DNA from 3 places in the Enterobacter sp. C4G1 genome. Region 3 is predicted to be linked to each of the others. Evidence: predicted binding sites of a transcription regulator. Region 3 holds the regulator's gene; each other region holds the start of a gene.
What was found. Region 3 encodes PurR, which represses purine synthesis genes. Its sites were predicted from a motif close to CANGCAAACGTTTGCNTG; they were not measured.
Positions count from the first base shown of each region.

Region 1: a site for PurR is predicted at 2,670-2,687, ahead of pyrC (dihydroorotase). Genes of this name have one in related genera too.
Region 2: a site for PurR is predicted at 4,938-4,955, ahead of pyrD (quinone-dependent dihydroorotate dehydrogenase). Genes of this name have one in related genera too.

Region 1 covers NZ_JBQVVV010000002.1:35,637-43,343, reverse strand. The annotation lists gene rimJ (ribosomal protein S5-alanine N-acetyltransferase) at 1-493, opposite strand, end outside; gene mdtH (multidrug efflux MFS transporter MdtH) at 730-1,938, shown strand; gene ACT9TW_RS13980 (lipoprotein) at 2,064-2,624, shown strand; gene pyrC (dihydroorotase) at 2,753-3,799, shown strand; gene dinI (DNA damage-inducible protein I) at 3,875-4,120, shown strand; gene bssS (biofilm formation regulator BssS) at 4,402-4,656, shown strand; gene solA (N-methyl-L-tryptophan oxidase) at 4,772-5,890, shown strand; gene ACT9TW_RS13955 (DUF2770 family protein) at 5,952-6,065, shown strand; gene ACT9TW_RS13950 (cytochrome b) at 6,258-6,824, shown strand; gene ACT9TW_RS13945 (YceI family protein) at 6,826-7,404, shown strand; gene trhO (oxygen-dependent tRNA uridine(34) hydroxylase TrhO) at 7,447-7,707, opposite strand, start outside.
Region 2 covers NZ_JBQVVV010000001.1:2,731,593-2,739,299, reverse strand. The annotation lists gene rlmKL (bifunctional 23S rRNA (guanine(2069)-N(7))-methyltransferase RlmK/23S rRNA (guanine(2445)-N(2))-methyltransferase RlmL) at 1-1,919, opposite strand, end outside; gene ACT9TW_RS13105 (YcbX family protein) at 2,018-3,127, shown strand; gene zapC (cell division protein ZapC) at 3,124-3,666, opposite strand; gene pyrD (quinone-dependent dihydroorotate dehydrogenase) at 3,833-4,843, opposite strand; gene ssuE (NADPH-dependent FMN reductase) at 5,092-5,667, shown strand; gene ACT9TW_RS13085 (aliphatic sulfonate ABC transporter substrate-binding protein) at 5,660-6,622, shown strand; gene ssuD (FMNH2-dependent alkanesulfonate monooxygenase) at 6,619-7,707, shown strand, end outside.
Region 3 covers NZ_JBQVVV010000002.1:257,191-264,897, reverse strand. The annotation lists gene grxD (monothiol glutaredoxin 4) at 1-332, opposite strand, end outside; gene ACT9TW_RS15115 (C40 family peptidase) at 671-1,429, shown strand; gene sodB (superoxide dismutase [Fe]) at 1,552-2,133, shown strand; gene ACT9TW_RS15105 (MFS transporter) at 2,170-3,336, opposite strand; gene cydH (cytochrome bd-I oxidase subunit CydH) at 3,501-3,590, opposite strand; gene purR (HTH-type transcriptional repressor PurR) at 3,888-4,913, shown strand; gene punR (DNA-binding transcriptional activator PunR) at 4,930-5,841, opposite strand; gene punC (purine nucleoside transporter PunC) at 5,956-7,155, shown strand; gene cfa (cyclopropane fatty acyl phospholipid synthase) at 7,457-7,707, shown strand, end outside.

The DNA.
Region 1 (7,707 bases), 220 kb from region 3:
CTTCTTTCTCAAAACCTAAACGCGCCAGCAAATTTCCGCTGCGTTGGTTATGCGGCATATAGTTCGCCATGATGCGATGAATGTGTTGAGTGCGTTGCATATAGCGAATTGCCGTGGTCAGCGCTTCAAACATCAACCCCTGACCTTGCCACTTCTGTCCGATGGAATACCCAAGATAACAGGCGTGAAATGACCCACGCACTACGTTGGAAAAGTTAGCTATGCCAACGATCTCTTTTTCTTCCGGGTCCAGCAGCGCAAAATAGAACGCACTACCTTGCTTGTGAAACTCCGTAATCATACTGAGCCTCGCCTGCCAGCCTGACGGGTAACAATGGCTCTCATCCCGAACGGGTTCCCAGGGTTTTAAAAACTGGCGATTCTCGGCGTAATAATCCGCCAGACGCCAGGCATCACGCTCATGCACCAGACGGACGACAAGCCTGTCCGTTGTCAGGCGCACTTTTGGCACATTACTGCGATAGCCAAACATCGATACCACTCCTTCCCGTCGCTTCTGCTCTACCCATTAGCTTTACTATACCTGCGCCTTTGCCGTCTGTGAAAACAGTGACATACCATTTTGACCTCTTTTCACATTTTTCGATGAGAAGTCTCTATCAAAGCACCCTTTTGATAAAAAAATATTGTCGCTGGCGGGGTGGGAAAAAGCCTGACGACCCCGCAGAATATTAGCGTACTCACCATCTTCTTTTCCCTGGAGGGGAAATGTCCCGCGTATCACAGGCCAGGAACCTGGGTAAATATTTCCTGTTAGTCGATAACATGCTGGTCGTGCTCGGCTTTTTTGTCGTTTTTCCGCTTATTTCGATTCGCTTTGTCGATCAAATGGGCTGGGCGGCATTAATGGTCGGCATCGCGCTGGGTTTACGCCAGTTTGTCCAGCAGGGGCTGGGCGTATTTGGTGGTGCAATCGCTGACCGTTTTGGTGCCAAACCAATGATTGTCACCGGGATGTTGTTACGCGCGGCAGGTTTCGCCACCATGGGAATTGCGCATGAACCCTGGCTGCTGTGGTTCTCCTGCTTCCTTTCCGGTATAGGCGGCACCCTTTTCGATCCCCCACGAACGGCACTGGTGGTCAAGCTGATCCGCCCGCGCCAGCGTGGTCGCTTCTTCTCTATTCTGATGATGCAGGATAGCGCCGGTGCGGTGATTGGTGCGCTGTTGGGAAGCTGGTTGCTGCAATATGATTTTCGTCTGGTGTGTGCCACCGGCGCAGTGCTCTTTATTCTGTGTGCAGCCTTTAACGCCTGGCTGCTGCCTGCGTGGAAATTATCGACGGTAAAAGCCCCGGTGCGTGAAGGTCTGGGCCGCGTGCTAAGTGATAAACGTTTTGTCACTTATGTCCTGACCCTGACGGGCTATTACATGCTCGCGGTTCAGGTCATGCTAATGCTGCCCATCATGGTCAACGATATTGCCGGCTCGCCCGCGGCCGTCAAATGGATGTATGCCATTGAAGCCAGCCTCTCATTGACGCTGCTTTATCCGATTGCTCGCTGGAGCGAACGCCGGTTTCGTCTTGAGCATCGGCTGATGGCCGGGCTGCTGCTGATGACCCTGAGCATGATGCCGATTGGGCTAGTGAATACCTTGCAGCAGCTCTTTATGCTGATATGCACGTTCTACATCGGTTCGATTATCGCCGAACCGGCGCGTGAAACGCTGAGTGCCTCTCTGGCAGACGCCCGCGCCCGTGGCAGCTATATGGGGTTCAGCCGTCTTGGGCTGGCCTTTGGCGGTGCGCTGGGCTATGCCGGCGGTGGCTGGCTGTTTGATGCGGGCAAAGCGCTGAATCAACCAGAACTTCCGTGGATGATGCTGGGCGTGGTGGGCTTTATTACACTTCTTGCATTGTGGTGGCAGTTCAGCCAGAAACGCAGTGCGCGCGGGATGCTCGAGCCAGGCGCATAACCTCTCTGTTCGACGGGAGCGCTCTCCCGCCCTTCTTTATCAGTTTTTTCTGCTGGTTTCTGCCAGATCTCACTGACATACTGACGCATCAGGACAGAAGCGCCGATATTTTTTTGAGGAACGCCATGAAGAAGATCGTCTTTGCCGCAGCATTCGTCGTTAGCGGCCTGCTGGTGGGTTGTAACCAGCTTACGCAATATACCGTCAGTGAGCAGGAGATTAATCAGGCGCTGGAAAAGCATAACAACTTTTCAAAAGACATTGGCGTGCCGGGCCTTGCCGACGCGCATATCGTGCTGAGCAAGCTCACCAGCCAGATAGGGCGTGAAGAGCCGAACAAAGTCACCCTTACCGGTGATGCAGACCTGGACATGAATTCCCTCTTCGGTAGCCAGAAAGCGAATATCAAACTCAAGCTCAAAGCACTGCCGGTCTTCAATAAAGAGAAAGGGGCCATCTATCTGCAAGAGATGGAAGTGGTGGATGCAGTGGTTTCACCCGATAAGATGAAACCGGTGATCCAGACCCTGATCCCCTACCTCAACCAGTCGCTGAGCAGCTATTTCAACCAGCAGCCAGCCTATGTTCTGAGTGAAGATAAGAGCAAAGGCGAATCACTTGCCAAAAAATATGCAAAAGGGATAGAAGTGAAACCGGGAGAAATCATCATTCCATTCACCGATTAACCCCAGGGGCGCTCAGGCGCCCTTTTTTTTACGGAAATGTGTGCAAACGAAAACGTTTCCGCTTATGATTTGTGTCCGGCAAAAACGGCCATCCCAATGACTGATTCCTGACAAGCCGGAGCTCATCCATGACTGCACAACCCCAGGTTCTTAAAATCCGCCGCCCTGACGACTGGCATATCCATCTGCGTGATGGCGATATGCTGAAAACCGTCGTGCCTTATACCAGCGAAATTTATGGCCGCGCGATTGTTATGCCTAACCTGGTTCCGCCAGTCACCACCGTCGATGCCGCTATCGCGTATCGCCAGCGTATTCTTGATGCCGTCCCTGCGGGTCATGATTTTACCCCGCTGATGACCTGCTATCTGACGGACTCACTCGACCCGAACGAAGTGGAGCGTGGGTTTAACGAAGGGGTGTTCACCGCCGCTAAGCTCTACCCGGCCAATGCGACCACCAACTCCAGCCACGGTGTAACCAGTATCGACGCCATTATGCCGGTACTGGAAAGAATGCAGAAACTGGGGATGCCGCTGCTGATCCACGGCGAAGTTACCCATGCTGATATTGATATCTTCGACCGTGAGGCCCGTTTTATTGAAACGGTGATGGAGCCGCTGCGTCAGCGTCTGCCTGCACTGAAAGTGGTGTTTGAGCACATCACCACCAAAGATGCCGCCGAATATGTTCGCGACGGCAATGAGCTTATCGCTGCTACCATCACCCCACAGCATCTGATGTTTAACCGTAACCACATGCTGGTAGGCGGTGTTCGTCCGCATCTCTACTGCCTGCCGATCCTCAAGCGTAATATTCACCAGCAGGCACTGCGCGAGCTGGTGGCAAGTGGCTTCGACCGCGCATTCCTGGGCACCGATTCCGCGCCACACGCGCGTCATCGTAAAGAAGCGAGCTGCGGCTGTGCGGGCTGCTTTAACGCGCCAACGGCACTTGCCAGCTACGCAACCGTGTTTGAAGAGATGAACGCGCTGGCGCATTTTGAGGCCTTCTGCTCCCTGAACGGCCCTCGTTTCTATGGCCTGCCGGTCAATGAAACCTTTATCGAACTGGAGCGCACCGCGTACCAGGTTGAAGACGCCATTCCACTGACAGACGACACGCTGATCCCATTCCTGGCGGGTGAAACCGTGCACTGGACAGTTAAACGCTAAAAATATCAATGCCCCTTGTTGTCAAATCCACAATATACCTGTATAAATAAACAGTATATTACACAGGGGGCATTTATGCGTATTGAAGTTACCATCGCCAAAACAACCGTTCTGCCTGCTGGCGCGCTTGATGCGCTTGCCGGTGAATTATCCCGCCGTATTCACAACAGTTTCCCGGAAAACGACGGTGCCGTAACGGTACGTTATGCTACCGCGAACAATCTGTCCGTCATTGGCGCTGCGAAAGAAGATAAAGATCGCATCAGCGAAATCCTGCAAGAAACGTGGGAAAGTGCCGACGACTGGTTCATCACCGATTAAATCTTGCTCCCTCATTGTGTTTTTTTGCCGGGTCGCCCCGGCTTTTTTTTATCTGCTATCTGGTATTCGGGATAGTTCAAAATAATTGGGTGTCTTCTTTAAAAAACGTGAACAAGATGGTGTTTTATTGTTCGAACAATCCTAAAACACAGAAAAATGTGTTGCCAGCTATTTATTTTTCCCGTCATAACCCTTATTTATTGATATACTGAAATTGCTTCAGAAAAACATGCATTGAACCTCAAAGTCGTTGTCTTCTAGCACGTATTAAGGGGGTTATCATGGAAAAGAATAGTGAAGTCATCCAGACCCATCCTCTCGTTGGCTGGGATATCAGTACCGTAGATAGCTACGATGCTTTGATGCTGCGTTTGCACTACCAGACCCCGAATCAGCCAAACCGTGAAGAAGCGGAAATTGGGCAGACGCTGTGGCTTACCACTGCCGTCGCACGTCAGTTTATTTCTATTTTGGAAGCAGGTATTGCAAAAATAGAATCTGGCGACTACCAGGAAAATGAGTATAAACGGCATTAACCTTATGCCCACATTTCACTCAACAGGCACCCTCGGGGTGCCTTATTTATTTCTCCCTTGTATAACCCTCCGATGTTAATTACTCTGCTACAAAGTGTTGGTTTATGAGATACCTATGAAATACGACTTAATCATTATAGGCAGCGGCTCCGTGGGTTCTGCAGCAGGTTATTATGCAACGCAGGCCGGTCTTAACGTTCTGATGATAGACGCCCATCTTCCTCCGCATTCTGAAGGCAGCCATCACGGTGATACCCGTCTGATTCGTCATGCCTATGGCGAAGGTGAACGCTATGTGCCCCTCGTGCTGCGTGCCCAGACGCTTTGGGATGAACTGGCCACGCTCACCGAAGAGCGCGTCTTTGACCGAACAGGCATTATTAACCTCGGACCTGCCCATTCCGCTTTTCTGGCCACCGTCGAACACAGCGCGCGTGAGTTTAATCTTGATGTTGAGCGTCTTGACGCCGAAGCCATCATGAAACGCTGGCCGGAGATCCGTGTTCCTGATGATTACTTTGGGCTGTTTGAAGCCAATTCCGGCGTGTTGCATTGCGAGACGGCTATCAAAACCTGGATTTCTCTTGCTGAAAAAGCAGGATGCGCTCAACTATTCAACTGCCCGGTAACTGCCATTACCCATCACGAAGATGGCGTCACCGTCAGCACCCAGGAAGGCGACTACTCTGCCTCTCGTTTGCTTATCAGCGCTGGCACCTGGGTTACAAAACTGCTGCCTGACCTGCCCGTACAGCCAGTGCGTAAAGTCTTCTCCTGGTTTCAGGCGGATGGTCGTTACAGCAGCCAGAATAAGTTCCCGGCCTTCACTGGCGAATTGCCCAATGGCGATCAGTTCTACGGCTTCCCGTCAGAAAAAGACGCGCTCAAGATTGGTAAACACAACGGCGGGCAAGTTATCTCTTCACCAGAAGAGCGTAAACCTTTTGGCTCTTACCCGACCGACGGTTCTGAAGCCTTTACGTTCCTGCGAAATATCCTGCCAGGTATTGGCGGCCTGCTCTACGGTGCAGCCTGCACCTATGACAACACGCCGGATGAAGATTTCATCATCGACACCCTGCCTGGCCATGACAACACGCTGCTCATCACCGGGCTTAGCGGCCACGGGTTTAAATTTGCCTCTGTGCTGGGCGAAATCGCTGCACAATTTGCACAGGGGATCGCGCCACAGTTTGATCTGAAGCCCTTCTCCCTCTCCCGTTTTAACGGATAATACGCCAACAGGCTCCGAAGGTACGGAGCCTATGTTTTATCACTACATCTCTCGGGGTATTATGCGCAAAATCGTTAGCTACCTTATCAATAATATTCGCGAGCATTTAATGTTTTATATTTTATTGTGGTCGCTGCTGGCAATCATCGATTTTATTTATATTGTATTTTACTAAAAACAAACACTGACAATAACTGACATAACTTTATATTAATTTAATTGCACGAACTTACTGAATTACACCACCTCATCACTTTCAAAATCACTGAAATAAATTAAATAAATATCGTCATTCTATTTTTTAAGTTGCAATATCTTTTTACTCAGTCCATTTTTACCGTTCTGTTTATTACGAATGGTAATATTTATGCAACTGCGAAATTCGTCTTCGCGCTACGGTATTATATCCATGTGCTTACACTGGGTATTTGCTCTGGCTATTTATGCCATGTTCGGTCTTGGACTCTGGATGGTGACGCTCAGCTATTATGATGGCTGGTATCATCAGGCACCTGAGTTGCATAAAAGCATTGGCATTCTGCTGATGATGGGGCTCGTTTTCCGCGTGGTGTGGCGACATATTTCTCCACCGCCGCCGGCTCCGCAAAGCCACGGTAAATTCACGCGTCTTAGCGCAAAAGGGGCACATATTGCCCTCTATGCCCTGCTCATCGCCATTTTGGTTAGTGGGTATCTTATCTCCACCGCAGATGGCAAGCCGGTCAGCGTCTTTGGCATTTTTGATGTTCCCGCCACATTGACGGATGCCGGTTCACAGGCCGATATCGCGGGCATTGTTCATCTGTGGCTTGCCTGGAGCATCGTTATCTTTTCAGTCCTTCATGGGCTTGCTGCGCTCAAACACCACTTTATTGATAAAGACGATACGCTGAAGCGAATGCTCGGCCGTTCGTCAGTTGACTCTGGAGCATAAAATGAAAAAACACCTGTTGGGTATCGCGTTAGGTTCGCTGTTATTTACCACCGGTTCTGCGGTGGCCGCTGATTATAAAATTGATAAAGAAGGCCAACATGCTTTCGTCAATTTCCGGATTCAGCATCTTGGTTATAGCTGGTTATATGGCAGTTTTAACGATTTCGATGGCACATTTCGTTTTGATGACCAAAACCCCGCCGCGGATAACGTCAACGTCACCATAAATACCAGCAGCGTGGACACAAACCATGCTGAGCGCGATAAGCATTTGCGCAGTGCCGATTTTCTTAACGTAACCAAATTCCCGCAGGCCACATTCACTTCAACAGAGGTGAAGAAAGCCGGAGATAAACTTGATATTACCGGTAATCTCACACTCAACGGGGTAACAAAACCGGTCACACTTCAGGCAACGTTAATCGGCCAGGGTGATGATCCGTGGGGCGGAAAGCGTGCAGGTTTTGAAGCCACCGGGAAAATTCACCTGAAAGACTTTAATATCACCACGGATTTAGGACCGGCGTCCCAGGATGTCGAATTGATTATTTCTGTGGAAGGTGTTCAGCAGAAGTCGTAATAATGCAGCCCGGTGAGCCAACACACCACCGGGCTTATTTCTTTACTCCGGGTCAGGAATACCCAGTTTGGTATTCAGGCGACCACGAGATTTATTAAAGATCTTGTTGCCGTTTTCACGGCCAGCGCGACGGCGGCGTTGCTCTTCTTCAGGCAACATGCTCTCTTCACTGCACAGCTCGCTACAACAGTTGTGGTACTTCTCGGCACACGTCGGACACTGGATAAACAACAGATGGCAGCCATCATTTTTGCAGTTCGTGTGTGTATCGCACGGTGTACCGCACTGGTGGCAGTGTGAAAT
Region 2 (7,707 bases), on a different contig from region 3:
GTCATCAGGCGCAGGTGATCGCGTTGAACATCAAAGCTATCCTCCATGCGCTTGGAGTTGGAGAAGGTCGGTGGATCGATAAAGATCAGGTCGAACTGTTCATCCGTATCACGCAGCCAGCCCAGCACGTCGGCCTGCATCAGGCGATGCTGGCGTCCGGTCAGCCCGTTAAGGCGCAGGTTACGTTCCGCCCACTCCAGATAAGTACGGGACATATCTACTGTGGTGGTGCTACGCGCACCACCGAGCCCCGCGTGGACGCTGGCGCTGCCGGTGTAGGAGAACAGATTCAGGAAGTCTTTGCCCTTGCTCATTTGCCCTAACATGCGACGGGCAATACGGTGATCAAGGAACAGGCCGGTATCGAGGTAATCGGTCAGGTTAACCCACAGGCGAGCGTTATATTCGCCCACTTCAATAAAGTCGCCCTTCTCATTCATCTTCTGGTACTGGTTTTTACCTTTCTGACGTTCACGGGTTTTCAGCACCAGTTTATTCGGCGTGATACCCAGCACGGCGATGGTTGCCGCGATCACATCCAGCATACGCTGACGCGCTTTTTGCGCATCGATGGTTTTCGGTGGTGCATATTCCTGAATCACGACCCAGTCCGCATAGCGGTCGACGGCCACGTTATATTCCGGCAGGTCAGCGTCATACAGGCGATAGCATTCGATACCTTCCTGTTTCGCCCATTTTTCATATTTCTTCAGGTTCTTGCGCAGACGGTTGGCGTAATCTTCCGCCACACCAGAAGGCTTGCTGTCGGCGGATTTCTCTGCAAGATGGTAGTTTTTCTGCACGCAGTCCAGCGGGCCGTTTTTCGCTTTAAACTGGCGGTCGGCACGCAATTGCAGGCAGCTTAGCAATTCCGGTGAGGCGCTGAACAGCGACAGGTTCCAGCCACCGAAATAGTCTTTCATATTGCGACCCAGCAGGCTGTGCAGCGCAATCAGTGCGGGTTCGCTGTCAAGACGCTCACCGTATGGCGGGTTGCTGATAACCGTACCGTATGGGCCTTTCGGCAGCGGATTGGTCAGGTTAGCAACGTCTTTCACTTCAAAGGTCACCAGATCACCGATACCCGCGCGACGGGCGTTGCTGCGCGCACGCTCAATTACGCGAGAGTCGCTGTCCGAGCCGTAGAAATGGGAAGTGTAGTCAGCCAGGCCTTTACGCGCACGCGTCTGGGCTTCGGCCTTCACCTCTTTCCAGATTTCTTCATCGTGCTGCGCCCAACCTTTGAATCCCCAATAGCCGCGGTGCAGCCCCGGCGCGCGGTCAGTTGCCAGCATCGCGGCTTCAATCAGCAGCGTACCGGAACCACACATCGGGTCGAGCAGCGGTGTGCCTGGCTGCCAGCCGGAACGCATCACAATAGCAGCGGCCAGAGTTTCTTTGATCGGTGCCATACCGGTGCGGTCGCGATAGCCGCGCAGGTGCAGACCCGCCCCGCTCAGATCAAGGGAAATGCTGGCGGTATCGCCATTGAGCCACACGTTGATACGCAGGTCGGGATTTTCACGATCGACGTTCGGGCGTTCCTTATTTTTACGCGTAAAGCAGTCCACTATGGCGTCTTTTACGCGCAGCGCGCCGTACTGGCTGTTGCGGATCTCATCGTTCACACCATTGAAGTGCACCGCAAAGGTCGCATCAGGGGTGAAGATCTCTGTCCAGTCGATCATCTGTACACCGGTATAGAGATCAAGGTCGCTATAGACCTTGCACTCTTTCATCGGCAGCATGATGCGCGACGCCAGACGGCTCCACATCAGGCTCTGGTAAATAAGCCGCGTGTCGCCCTCAAAATGGACACCACCCTGAACGACCTGGCACTCCTGTGCGCCGAGGGATTCCAGTTCAGTTTTTAACAGCTCTTCCAGCCCACGGGCCGTACTGGCAAACAGAGAATTCATATCGTCACTTTTACTCATAGAAAATTGTCGCGCATTATAGCTAATATGGCGTGTATGTCCTAAAGTTGAAGGCTTATTTTCATTTCAGGGAGTGTGCAGTGGCGACTTTATCCAGGCTTTTTATTCATCCGGTAAAATCGATGCGCGGCATCGGCGTTTCTCACGCGCTGGCCGACATGAGCGGATTTGCCTTCGATCGTATTTTTATGGTCACCGAGCCTGACGGTACATTTATTACTGCACGCCAGTTCCCGCAAATGGTTCGTTTTACCCCTTCACCTCTGCATGACGGTTTACACCTGACCGCACCAGACGGCTCAAGCGTCGTCATCCGGTTCAGTGATTTTGCGCCTGTTGATGCCCCAACGGAAGTGTGGGGGAATCATTTTACCGCGCGTATCGCCCCGGATGAAATAAACCGCTGGCTCAGTGGTTTCTTCGCACGTGATGTGCAGCTGCGTTGGGTAGGGCCTGAGCTGACGCGCAGGGTCAAGCGCCATGACGCCGTCCCGCTTTCCTTCGCTGATGGTTTCCCGTTTTTGCTTACCAACGAAGCATCGCTTCGGGATTTGCAGAGCCGCTGTAAAGCCAGTGTCCAGATGGAGCAGTTCCGCCCGAATCTGGTTGTTACTGGTACAGAGGCCTGGGAGGAAGACACCTGGAAAGTGATCCGCATCGGGAGCGTGATTTTTGATGTAGTGAAACCCTGTAGCCGCTGCATCTTTACCACCGTTAGCCCGGAAAAAGGACAAAAACACCCTTCCGGCGAGCCGCTGAAAACCCTTCAGTCGTTCCGCACCGCGCAGGATAATGGCGATGTTGATTTCGGGCAGAACTTAATCCCTCGCTCCAGCGGCGTGATCCGCGTGGGCGATGAGATAGAAATTCTCGCGCGCGGGCCGGCCAAAGTGTATGGCTCAGGCCAGGAAGAAGAGTTTGTTGATGTCGAAATGGAACCCACTTCAGTGGTGGATATTCAGTGGCAAGGGCAAGTCATCCGGGGCAACAACCAGCAGGTTTTACTTGAACAGCTGGAACAAGCGGGAATACGCGTTCCCTACTCGTGCCGCGCCGGGATTTGCGGGTGCTGTCGCATCAGGCTGGTAGAAGGTGAAGTGAGTGCGCTGAAAAAATCGGCCATCGGGGATGACGGCACCATTTTGTGTTGCAGCTGTATTCCGAAAACGTCGATACAGCTGGAAGCTTAAACGGCCTGCTCGAGGCTGAAGGTATCAACACGCAGTTGGGGTTTCAGCCTGTCGTTCATCACTTTGATTGCGTCACCTAGTTGCATCATCCGCCCGGCGATTGTCACGCCGGGTTGCGCCAGTAAACAGAGCGCGGCATTTTCGCCAGGCTCTACCACCAGCAAACTCACCTCTTCGGCGGTATCGCTAAGATTGACGCTGGCGGCGTCCCCGGTGACTGGCTCCCAGCTCATGCCATGCGCCTGAAAATGCCAGCTTTTTGGCATCTGCGGTTTCAGAAAACGGATTGCGACCAGCGCGTTTAATACCAGCTCAGCGCGCTGCTCTTTAGAGAGTTCCAGGTCGCGGCATTTCTCTTCAAACGAGAAATAGAGTGCGGCATCGTCAACGCAAAAACCTGACGGCGCGAAAGCATCAGGGGTCAGCATTCGGCGGGCAAAACGAGAGCGAAACAACATACCATTGGCTAAATCGAGCATCATGCGGTCATGCTCATCGCAAAAATACCAGCGCCAGTTATCGTCAGGTTTAATTCGCATTTTTCTCTCCCGTCCCCAAACGCCCTGTTCTAAAAATGTCCTGATTGTGGCTTCGTTTATAACATCAATAATAAAAGACCATAATGTTTAAATAAGCAACAATGACGGAATATAAAACAACCAGGGCTGGAAATAAAGCCCTGGTTGTCTGATAAGGGAGAAAAGATTAGATGTGAGTAACGATTTCTTTAATCAACTGTGGGCCTTTAAAAATAAAGCCGGAATAAATTTGCACGATAGTCGCACCTGCCGCTATCTTCTCGCGCGCTGCGATGACAGAGTCGATACCACCCACACCAATAATTGGCAGACGTCCGTTTAATTCGGCTGACAAGGCACGAATAATTTCGGTGCTTTTTAATTGTACCGGACGGCCACTTAAGCCACCGGCCTCGTCACAGTTTTTCATTCCCTGAACCAGAGAACGATCGAGCGTAGTATTGGTTGCAATCACACCATCAATATTATGGCGAACTAAACTGTCAGCAACCTGGATCAATTCTTCGGGAGAAAGATCCGGGGCGATCTTAACCGCGACTGGCACATATTTATGGTGGATCGCCTGCAACTCATTTTGCTTATTTTTAATGGCACTAAGCAGGTCGTCAAGCGCTTCGCCATATTGTAAAGAACGCAGCCCCGGGGTATTTGGTGAAGAAATGTTCACCGCGATATAACCGGCGTAGGCATAGACTTTTTCCATACAAATCAGATAGTCATCTTTACCTTGCTCAACTGGCGTATCTTTATTTTTGCCAATATTGATGCCTAATACACCGTCAAAATGCGATTTTTTGACGTTCTCGACCAGATGATCAACACCAAGGTTATTAAAGCCCATACGGTTGATCAGCCCCTCGGCAGCGACCAGGCGGAACAGGCGCGGTTTATCGTTACCCGGCTGTGGGCGCGGCGTCACCGTCCCGATTTCAATGGAGCCAAACCCCATCGCACCGAGGGCATCAATACACTCGCCATTTTTGTCCAGCCCGGCCGCCAGGCCCAGTGGGTTCTTGAAGGTCAGTCCCATGCACTGCACAGGTTTTTCCGGCACGTTCTGACGCACCAGTGCTTCCAGTGGCGTACCGGTAATACGGCGTAATTGCTGGAATGTAAATTCATGAGCGCGCTCAGGATCGAGCTGGAAAAGGGCTTTACGAACGAAGGGGTAGTACATGAACTCTCCTGGATTCCCGGTGTGCAAACCGGGAGGGGATTATGTGCGATCCTGCCCGGAAAGGGAATTGACCTGCGGCAAAAAAAACGCGCAAAACGCAATCGTTTCCCTCGCAGCACACTTCTTATGCAGTTTATGGCATTTAAATTGCGGATAAATCATTTAGTGGAATAACCCCTCGGTGTCACACTCCTGAAAATTGTTATGAATGTTAGATAAAAGCAAACAATTAGTTACAAGGAGCAAACATGCGTGTCATTACCCTGGCAGGAAGTCCACGTTTCCCTTCGCGCTCCAGTGCGCTACTGGAATATGCCCGCGAAAAGTTGAATAGCCTGGATATCGAAGTGTGCCACTGGAATCTGCACAACTTCGCCCCGGAAGACCTGCTTTATGCCCGCTTTGACAGCCCGGCGCTCAAAACTCTGATCGAACAGCTCAAAGGCGCAGACGGTTTAATTGTGGCAACGCCAATATATAAAGCCTCTTTTTCTGGCGCCCTGAAAACGTTACTCGACCTGCTGCCAGAACGCGCGCTGGACGGCAAAGTGGTGCTACCACTGGCGACAGGCGGTACGGTTGCACATTTGCTGGCGGTTGATTACGCCCTGAAACCGGTACTGAGTGCGTTAAAAGCACAGGAGATCCTGCACGGCGTCTTTGCTGATGATTCTCAGGTTATCGACTATCAGCACAAACCGCACTTCACGCCGAATCTGCAAACCCGCCTGGACAGCGCGCTGGAAACCTTCTGGCAGGCCCTGCACCGCCGCGATGTACAGGTACCTGCATTTAGCCTGCCGCAAGGAGTTGCTCATGTTTAAACACTTAACCCGCATAGGACTGGCTGGGTTGCTGACCCTCTCTGCACTGGCTCACTCGGCGGAAACTGCGCCGGAGAGTCTGCGCATTGGTTATCAGAAAGGCAGCGTCAGTATGGTGCTGGCGAAAAGTCATCAGTTGCTGGAAAAACGCTTCCCGAACACAACCTTCTCCTGGGTGGAATTCCCGGCCGGGCCACAGATGCTGGAAGCCCTTAACGTGGGCAGTATCGATCTGGGCAGTACCGGCGATATTCCGCCTATTTTCGCGCAGGCTGCCGGTGCGGACCTGGTGTATGTCGGTGTAGAGCCGCCCAAGCCGAAAGCGGAAGTGATTCTGGTACCAGAAAATAGCGCCATTAAGAACGTTGCTGAACTTAAAGGTCACAAAGTGGCGTTCCAGAAAGGTTCCAGCTCGCATAACCTGCTGCTACGCGCATTGCAGGAGGCCGGGCTTAAATTCACCGACATTCAACCGGTTTATCTGACTCCTGCCGATGCCCGCGCGGCGTTCCAGCAGGGCAACGTTGATGCATGGGCAATCTGGGATCCGTATTATTCTGCGGCGTTACTTCAGGGTGGCGTGCGGGTGCTTAAAGACGGCAGCACGCTGAAACAGACCGGATCGTTCTATCTTGCCGCGCGTCCATATGCGGAAAAGAACGGTGCTTTTGTTCAGGGTGTTCTCGACACCTTTACCCAGGCGGATGCACTGACGCAAAGCCAGCGCCAGGAAAGTATCACGTTGCTGGCCAAAACCATGGGATTGCCTGAACCGGTTATTGCCAGCTACCTGGATCACCGTCCACCCACCACCATTAAGCCTGTCGACGCACACGTGGCAGCGCTTCAGCAACAAACCGCCGATCTCTTTTATCAAAACCACCTTGCTCCAAAACAGGTGAATATACGCGATCGCATCTGGCAACCCACTGCTACACAAGGAACGAAATCATGAGTCTGAATCTTTTCTGGTTTTTACCCACCCATGGTGATGGACACTATCTTGGTACAGAAGAGGGTTCCCGCCCGGTCGATCACGGCTATTTGCAGCAGATAGCCCAGGCAGCAGATCGTATCGGTTTTACCGGTGTGCTGATCCCTACCGGGCGTTCCTGTGAAGATGCCTGGCTGGTGGCCGCGTCGATGATCCCAGTGACTCAGCGTTTGAAATTCCTGGTCGCGCTGCGCCCGAGCGTGGTCTCCCCTACCGTGGCAGCACGTCAGGCCGCCACGCTGGACAGACTTTCCAATGGGCGCGCCCTGTTTAACCTGGTGACCGGAAGCGATCCGCAGGAGCTGGCGGGTGATGGCGTTTTTCTGGATCACACTGAACGTTATGAAGCCTCGGCGGAATTTACCCACGTATGGCGACGCCTGCTGGAAGGGGATACCGTCACCTATGACGGCAAACATGTTCACGTTCGGGATGCGAAACTCTATTTCCCGCCGGTGCAGCAGCCGCGCCCACCGCTCTATTTTGGCGGTTCTTCCGATGTCGCGCAGGATCTGGCCGCCGAACAGGTCGATCTCTATCTGACCTGGGGCGAGCCACCAGAGCTGGTTAAAGAAAAAATAGCTCAGGTGCGCGCCAAAGCGGCGGCGCATGGTCGCAAAGTGCGTTTTGGTATTCGCCTGCACGTAATTGTGCGCGAAACGAATGCAGAAGCCTGGCGGGCAGCCGACCGGCTGATCTCGCATCTGGATGAGGACACCATCGCCAGAGCGCAGGCTGCCTTCGCCAAAACGGATTCCGTGGGCCAGCACCGGATGGCATCTTTGCATAACGGCAAGCGCGAAAATCTGGAGATTAGCCCCAATCTGTGGGCGGGAGTGGGCCTGGTTCGCGGCGGCGCAGGTACCGCGCTGGTAGGCGATGGCCCGACCGTCGCGGCACGCATCAATGAGTATGCTGAACTGGGTATCGACAGCTTTATTCTCTCCGGTTATCCGCATCTGGAAGAGGCATACAAAGTGGGCGAGTTGTTATTCCCGCATCTGGATGTCGCCATCCCGGAAATTCCGCAGCCTCGCCCGCTCCAG
Region 3 (7,707 bases):
TCTTCAGTTTTGTACTTAGCAGCAGTTTCTTTGATCAGCTGTTGCAGTTCGCCACGCTGATACATTTCGATCAGGATGTCACAACCGCCAACCAGCTCGCCATCAACCCACAGCTGCGGGAAGGTCGGCCAGTTAGCGTATTTTGGCAGCTCAGCGCGAATGTCCGGGTTTTGCAGGATATCAACGTAAGCAAAGCGCTCGCCACAGGCAGACAGCGCCTGAACTGCTTGTGCGGAGAAACCGCAGCTTGGCAGTTTCGGAGAACCTTTCATGTACAGGAGAATTGGGTTTTCAGCAATCTGGTGCTGGATTTTTTCAATAGTGGTGCTCATGTCTTGCTTCCTTTAACTTCTGTTACGGCATTCGTCTGACATTGTAGCGGTTCAGAGCGGCATCGGAAAATAACATTTTTTTCACGTCTATATATTTTAAACGTTACCGGCATAAGTTGCATTCCAAATGTAGCTTAACCCTACTGCAGATAAGGTTTTGCTTAAGGAGTAAGCAATAGTGCTACAGATTGATGTTTTTTTTTGCACTTGCTAACGAAACACAATTTTAGATTGAAAAATGCTATTAACTTCTCGGGTTTTTATAGATTAGAATCGACGGGTTTTGAAAATCACACGCGGGTATGATTGATGACCTGCATTTACCAGGGGACTGGCCAGTGGCGCGGATAAATAAAATCTCGATCACGCTCTGTGCTTTATTGTTTACAACACTCTCTTTCACGCCAGTGGCTAACGCCTCCCAGCAGGCGCGGCATTCTGCTGTACAAAAAACGCACCTGGCTAAAGTCACAGAACGTAAGAAAAAAACCACCAGTAAGAACGAAAAGAAAAAAACTACCACACAGACTAAACGTACTGCCTCCAGCAAAGCTAAAACCACTCACACCACTTCGCGCAAAGCCCAGCAAACTGCCGCTAATCTCGTTACCGAAAAATGCACTGCCCGCAAAGGTCACAAAGCGAAGTGCGTCAAAGTCACGAAAGTAGCGGAAGTCCATAAGGTACGCGTCCAGAAAGCGCAAAAAACCGCGATGAACAAGCTGATGGGACAAATTGGCAAGCCTTATCGCTGGGGCGGAACCTCACCCCGTACCGGTTTCGATTGCAGTGGTCTGGTGTACTACGCCTACAAAGATCTGGTGAAATTCCGTATTCCGCGTACTGCGAACGAAATGTATCACCTGCGCGATGCTTCACCGGTCGATCGTGGTGAACTGGAAAGCGGCGATCTGGTTTTCTTCCGCACTCAGGGTCGCGGCATGGCCGACCACGTGGGTGTTTACGTGGGCAACGGGAAATTCATCCAGTCACCACGTAGCGGCCAGGACATTCAAATTACCTCTCTGAGTGAAGATTACTGGGTACGCCACTACGTTGGCGCACGCCGTGTGATGACCCCGAAAACCATCCGTTAATCCCTGCCCTGCCGCGTCTGCGGCGGGGTAAGTTCCTCTTTTGCATACCCTTTCAATTTGCTACTCTATCCCTGTTGTCTTTATGGTTATTGGCAACGTAAAAAATAATAAGGAGAGAAGCAATGTCGTTCGAATTACCTGCACTACCGTATGCAAAAGACGCCCTGGCTCCACACATTTCCGTGGAAACCCTGGAATATCACTACGGCAAACATCACCAGACGTATGTCACCAACCTGAACAACCTGATCAAAGGCACTGACTTTGAAGGCAAAACGCTGGAAGAGATCGTGCGTAGCTCAGAAGCTGGCGTGTTTAACAACGCCGCTCAGGTCTGGAACCACACGTTTTACTGGCACTGCCTGGCACCTAATGCAGGCGGAGAACCCACCGGTGAACTGGCCGCAACCATCAATGCCGCGTTCGGCAGCTTTGCTGATTTCAAAGCGAAATTCACTGACGCAGCAATTAAAAACTTTGGTTCTGGCTGGACCTGGCTTGTGAAAGAAGCCGATGGCAAACTGGCTATCGTATCAACATCCAACGCGGGTACACCGCTGACCACCAGCGCAACCCCGCTGATGACCGTCGATGTGTGGGAACATGCTTACTACATCGATTACCGTAACGCACGCCCGAACTACCTGGAGCATTTCTGGGCGCTGGTTAACTGGGAATTTGTTGCGAAGAACCTCGCAGCGTAAGAGACACGCAGAAGGGTTCGCTCTTCTGCGTTATGATTATTCAGCCGCGCAGGCCGTTTCTGGCTGTTTACGACCCGACATCAGTACCAGCAGTAACCCCAGAGCCGCAATAATCGCCCCCATTACCGGCACAAAGCTGTACCCCAGGCCACCCGAAATCACCGCACCACCGGCCGCAGCGCCCAGTGCATTACCCAGGTTAAACGCACCAATATTCACGGATGAAGAGAGTCCTGGCGCTTCATGCGCCACACGCATTACCCGCATCTGCAACGGCGGAACCACGGCAAAGGTCGCCGCACCCCATACCACCATCGCAATGGCTGCACCAAATTCGTTACGCGCCAGCCACGGAATGGCCACCATGATGGCAATCAGCAGCGTTAAGAAGCCTTTCAGCGTGCCACTCACGGAACGGTCTGCCAGCTTACCGCCCAGGTAGTTACCGATAGAGAACCCTACGCCAATCAGCACCAGCATCGCGGTAATAAAGACCGGCGTGGCATGAGTAATGTCGTGCAGCACGGGCGAAATATAGGTATAGAGCGTGAACATCGCCCCAGCCCCCAGCACGGTGGTCAGCAGTGCAGACAATACCTGAGGACGAACCAGCACGGACAGCTCTTTGCGTACATCAGGGCGTTCGCCTGCGCTGCCTTTTGGCAACGAGAAGAACAGTGCGACCATAGCAATCACGCCCAGTGCAGCGGTTGCCAGGAACGACATACGCCAGCCGATCGCTTCACCCAGCCACGTGGCCGCAGGTACACCGCCGATGTTGGCAATGGTCAGACCCATAAACATGGTTGCCACGGCGCTGGCCTGCTTATGTTTAGGTACAACGCTTGCTGCAACAACCGATCCCAGTCCGAAGAAGGCACCGTGGTTAAGGCTAGTCAGGATACGTGACAACATCAGCGTGGTGTAATCCGGTGAAAGCGCGGAAAGTACATTCCCAAGGGTAAAAATAGCCATCAGGAAAATCAGCGCATTACGGCGCGCACGGTGTGAAAGCAGCAACGTCATTAACGGTGCCCCTACCATCACGCCAATCGCGTAGGCGCTAATCAGCATACCGGCCGCCGGGATAGAGACGTCTACACCCCGGGCGATAACAGGCAATAACCCCATCGGGGAAAATTCGGTGGTGCCAATCCCAAAAGCGCCAATCGCCAGGGCCAGCAGAGGAAAATTGATTTTCATGAGTCAACTCCGGATGCCGTGTCGTACCACGACACAGAACAAAGAAGTCAAAAGCATGACACCAATCACAAAAAATGAGAAGTTAACAATTTGGCAAAAGATTATTGCCGGAGAAGTAACAATAAAAGGAAATCCGGAGGGAGAACGCTCTCCCCCCGTCTGAATCAGTGCAGAATAGCCGTAAACGATGCAGCAACTATCAAACCCAGCACGATAACGGTGGTCGTCAGCGAAAACTTAAGATCGGTACTCATCAATTTTTCTCCTTTTAATCACCTTACGAAAAGTGAGCTTGCTCATTTTTACACAGTTTACGTCAAAAATCTTCCTGGATTTAAACTGATATCCACTTTTGCTCTTCCCCTTTTCATCAAGATAGGACAAAATTCCACGCTAAATTTATTAGCGTACCGGCCATTGACCCCCTCCTGACGTCCTGTGTCGTTTTCCCGGCGTGTCGCAATTCCAGATTGCGTGATAAGGGTGAGAGAAGGCAAACGTTTACCTTCAAGTTTTTCAGGAGCTTAGGATATGGTCTGGAGTGACATTTAATGGCAACAATTAAAGACGTGGCAAAACGCGCAAACGTTTCCACTACAACCGTATCACATGTAATTAACAAAACCCGTTTTGTAGCGGAAGAGACGCGTAATGCCGTCTGGGCGGCGATCAAAGAACTGCACTATTCGCCAAGCGCGGTCGCACGTAGCCTTAAAGTTAATCACACCAAATCCATTGGTTTGCTGGCCACCAGCAGCGAAGCTGCATATTTCGCAGAGATAATCGAGGCGGTCGAGAAAAACTGCTTCCAGAAAGGCTATACCCTGATCCTGGGTAACGCGTGGAACAACCATGAGAAACAGCGCGCTTATCTGTCTATGATGGCGCAAAAACGCGTGGATGGCCTGCTGGTCATGTGTTCCGAATACCCGGATTCTGTGCTCTCCATGCTGGAAGAGTACCGTCACATCCCAATGGTGGTGATGGACTGGGGTGAAGCGCATGCCGATTTTACTGACTCAGTAATCGATAACGCCTTTGAAGGCGGTTACATGGCCGGTCGTTATCTGGTAGAACGGGGTCACCGCGAGATTGGCGTGATTCCAGGTCCACTGGAGCGCAACACCGGTGCAGGCCGTCTGGCCGGATTTATGAAAGCCATGGAAGAAGCACTGATCACCGTTCCAGAAAACTGGATTGTTCAGGGTGACTTTGAGCCTGAATCCGGTTACCGCGCAATGCAGCAAATTGTCTCCCAGCCGCATCGTCCGACTGCTGTCTTCTGCGGTGGCGATATTATGGCGATGGGTGCGCTTTGTGCTGCCGATGAGCTGGGTCTGCGCGTACCGCAGGATATTTCTGTGATCGGGTATGACAACGTGCGCAACGCGCGTTTCTTCACCCCGGCGCTGACCACTATTCATCAACCGAAAGATTCTCTGGGTGAAACAGCCTTCAACATGCTGATGGACAGGATCGTTAACAAACGTGAAGAGTCGCAGTCAATTGAAGTCCACCCGCGTCTTATCGAACGTCGCTCCGTGGCGGACGGTCCTTTCCGCGACTACCGCCGTTAATCGTGCACGGAGCCAGTTAATCTGGCTCCCGTAACCACTCCCTGTTCAGCGTTTCACTGTCCCCCAGGTAATCCAGCAGCCAGGCCATCGCGGGCGATACGTCACTTTGCTGCCAGGTCAGACAACAGGCCGCGTCCGGGAATGGGTTTTCAAGCTCAAGGGCAACCCACTCCCCGGCATCGATTCGTGGTCTGGCAAAATGGACCGGCACCATTGCCACACACAACCCGGCAGAAAGGCAGGTCGCGGAGGATTCCCAGTCGGGCGCAATCACCCGTCGCTGGTTATCCAGAAGCCAGGTCACACGCTTGGGTAACGAGCGTGACGTATCTTCCAGTACCAGCGATGGCCAGTTACGCAGGGTATCATCGCTTAACGGCCCTGCCATTGCCGCCAGCGGGTGATCGCTTGCCACCACGCATTTCCAGCTTAACATTCCCATATCGCGAAATGCGTAACGTCCCCCAACGGGTATGGCCTGTGTTGCGCCGATCGCCATCTCAGCCCTGCCATCTGCCAGCGCATCCCAGACACCGTTAAAGACTTCCTGCGATACCCGCAGCTCGACATCGGAGAAGTGGCGATAAAAATCGACAATCATCTGCCGGGTACGTTCGGGTTTTACGATGTTATCCACCGCAATAGAAAGATGACCTCGCCAGCCATTAGCAATCTGCTGACACTGTTCACGAGTGATCTGCATTTTTTTGATAACAGAACGCCCTTCTTTCAAAAACCACGCCCCGGCAGGCGTTAACTCCACGTCGCGATGGCGGCGTTCAAACAGCGGAACGGCCAGCCACTCCTCAAGCTGACGCACCGTGTAGCTAATGGCCGAGGGGACGCGGTGTAGTTCCTGCGCGGCTCCGCTGAAGCTGCCGTTACGGGCGACAGCATCCACAACTTCAAGAGAATAATCTGACCACATTTTCTGCCTGCAAAAAATTTGAATGCACCCGCCAAATATTAGCGTTTCACAAGCCGCTTTGCACTCCCTACACTCTGCGCCAACGTACCCTGCCTCCTTAAGGAGAATAAAACAATGCAACCCAGGAAAGGTTTTTTAGTCTGGCTCGGCGGCTTAAGCGTGCTGGGCTTTTTAGCTACCGATATGTACTTACCCGCATTCGCTGCAATGCAGGAAGATTTGCAAACGCCTGCCGCGGCCATTAGCGCCAGCCTGAGTTTGTTCCTCGCCGGTTTTGCCTTTGCACAGCTGCTGTGGGGGCCGCTCTCCGACCGTTTTGGTCGTAAACCAGTGCTGTTACTGGGTCTGGCAATTTTTGCCGTAGGCTGTCTTGGGATGTTGTGGGTACGCGATGCGACCTGGTTACTGGTGCTGCGTTTTGTTCAGGCCGTCGGCGTTTGTGCCGCAGCGGTCACCTGGCAGGCGCTGGTGACGGATTACTATCCGGCTTCACGGACCAATCGAATTTTTGCCACTATTATGCCGCTGGTAGGCCTCTCTCCCGCGCTTGCACCACTGCTGGGCAGTTGGATCCTGGCGCATTTCGACTGGCAGGCGATTTTCGCCACCCTGTTTGCCATCACTCTGGTGCTGATGCTGCCCGCATTCGCCCTGAAACCTGCGCATAAAAAAGAGACACATCCGGAAGCGAAGCCAACTACCTTTACCTCTTTGCTGCGCACCAAAGCGTACCGCGGCAACGTGCTTATCTACGCCGCCTGTTCAGCCAGCTTCTTTGCATGGCTGACCGGCTCACCCTTTATTCTGCACGATATGGGGTACAGCCCGGCGGCCATCGGCCTGAGCTATGTTCCACAGACTATCGCCTTCCTGGTGGGCGGTTACGGTTGCCGTGCGGCGCTGCAAAAATGGCAGGGGCAGCAGATGTTACCCTGGCTGCTGGCGCTGTACGCTTTAAGCGTTATTGGTACCTGGGCCGTCGGCTTTATTCCGGGGGCTGGTCTGGCGGAAATCCTGATTCCATTCTGTGTGATGGCAATTGCTAACGGTGCCATTTACCCGATTGTGGTGGCGCAGGCTTTACGGCCGTTCCCACAGGCAACGGGCCGTGCGGCAGCCTTGCAGAACACACTGCAACTGGGGCTGTGCTTCCTGGCAAGCCTGGTGGTATCGGCACTGATTGCAACACCACTGCTCACCACCACCAGCGTGATGCTGGTTACCGTTGCACTTGCTGGCATCGGCTATCAGATGCAGTCATCGGCACACCGTGAGGATAATACGGCAGCCCAGGCTGAAACATCGCACGCATAATCGCACCAGCAATTATGTTACATTTCAGTGATTAGGTTGCTAAGAATTTTCTATTGAATCACCAAATTTTGAGGCCTATACTAAATTTGGTTCGATTAAATACGATAAATATTAAGTGTTAACGGGAGCCGGAGTGCTCCCGTTTTACCATGGAAGGCCTTTCGGCAAGGGTTATCTCCCTTCCTCTGTTCTACGTCGGATACTAGCCTCACGGGGCGTAATACCGTGAGATTTCTCACAAACCAAAAAAAGCGTCTACGCTGTTTGAAGGTTCTGATCACAGCAAGGTGATGGAGAAGCTATGAGTTCATCGTGTATAGAAGAAGTCAGCGTTCCGGACGACAACTGGTCCCGGATCGTCACTGAACTATTGGGTCGTGCAGGCATCACTATCAACGGGCCTTCCCCATCCGATCCCCAAATCAAACATCCCGATTTTTTCAAGCGTGTATTGCAGGAGGGATCGTTAGGACTGGGTGAAAGTTATATGGATGGCTGGTGGGAATGCGAGCGGCTGGATATCTTTTTCTCAAGCGTTTTACGCGCCGGGCT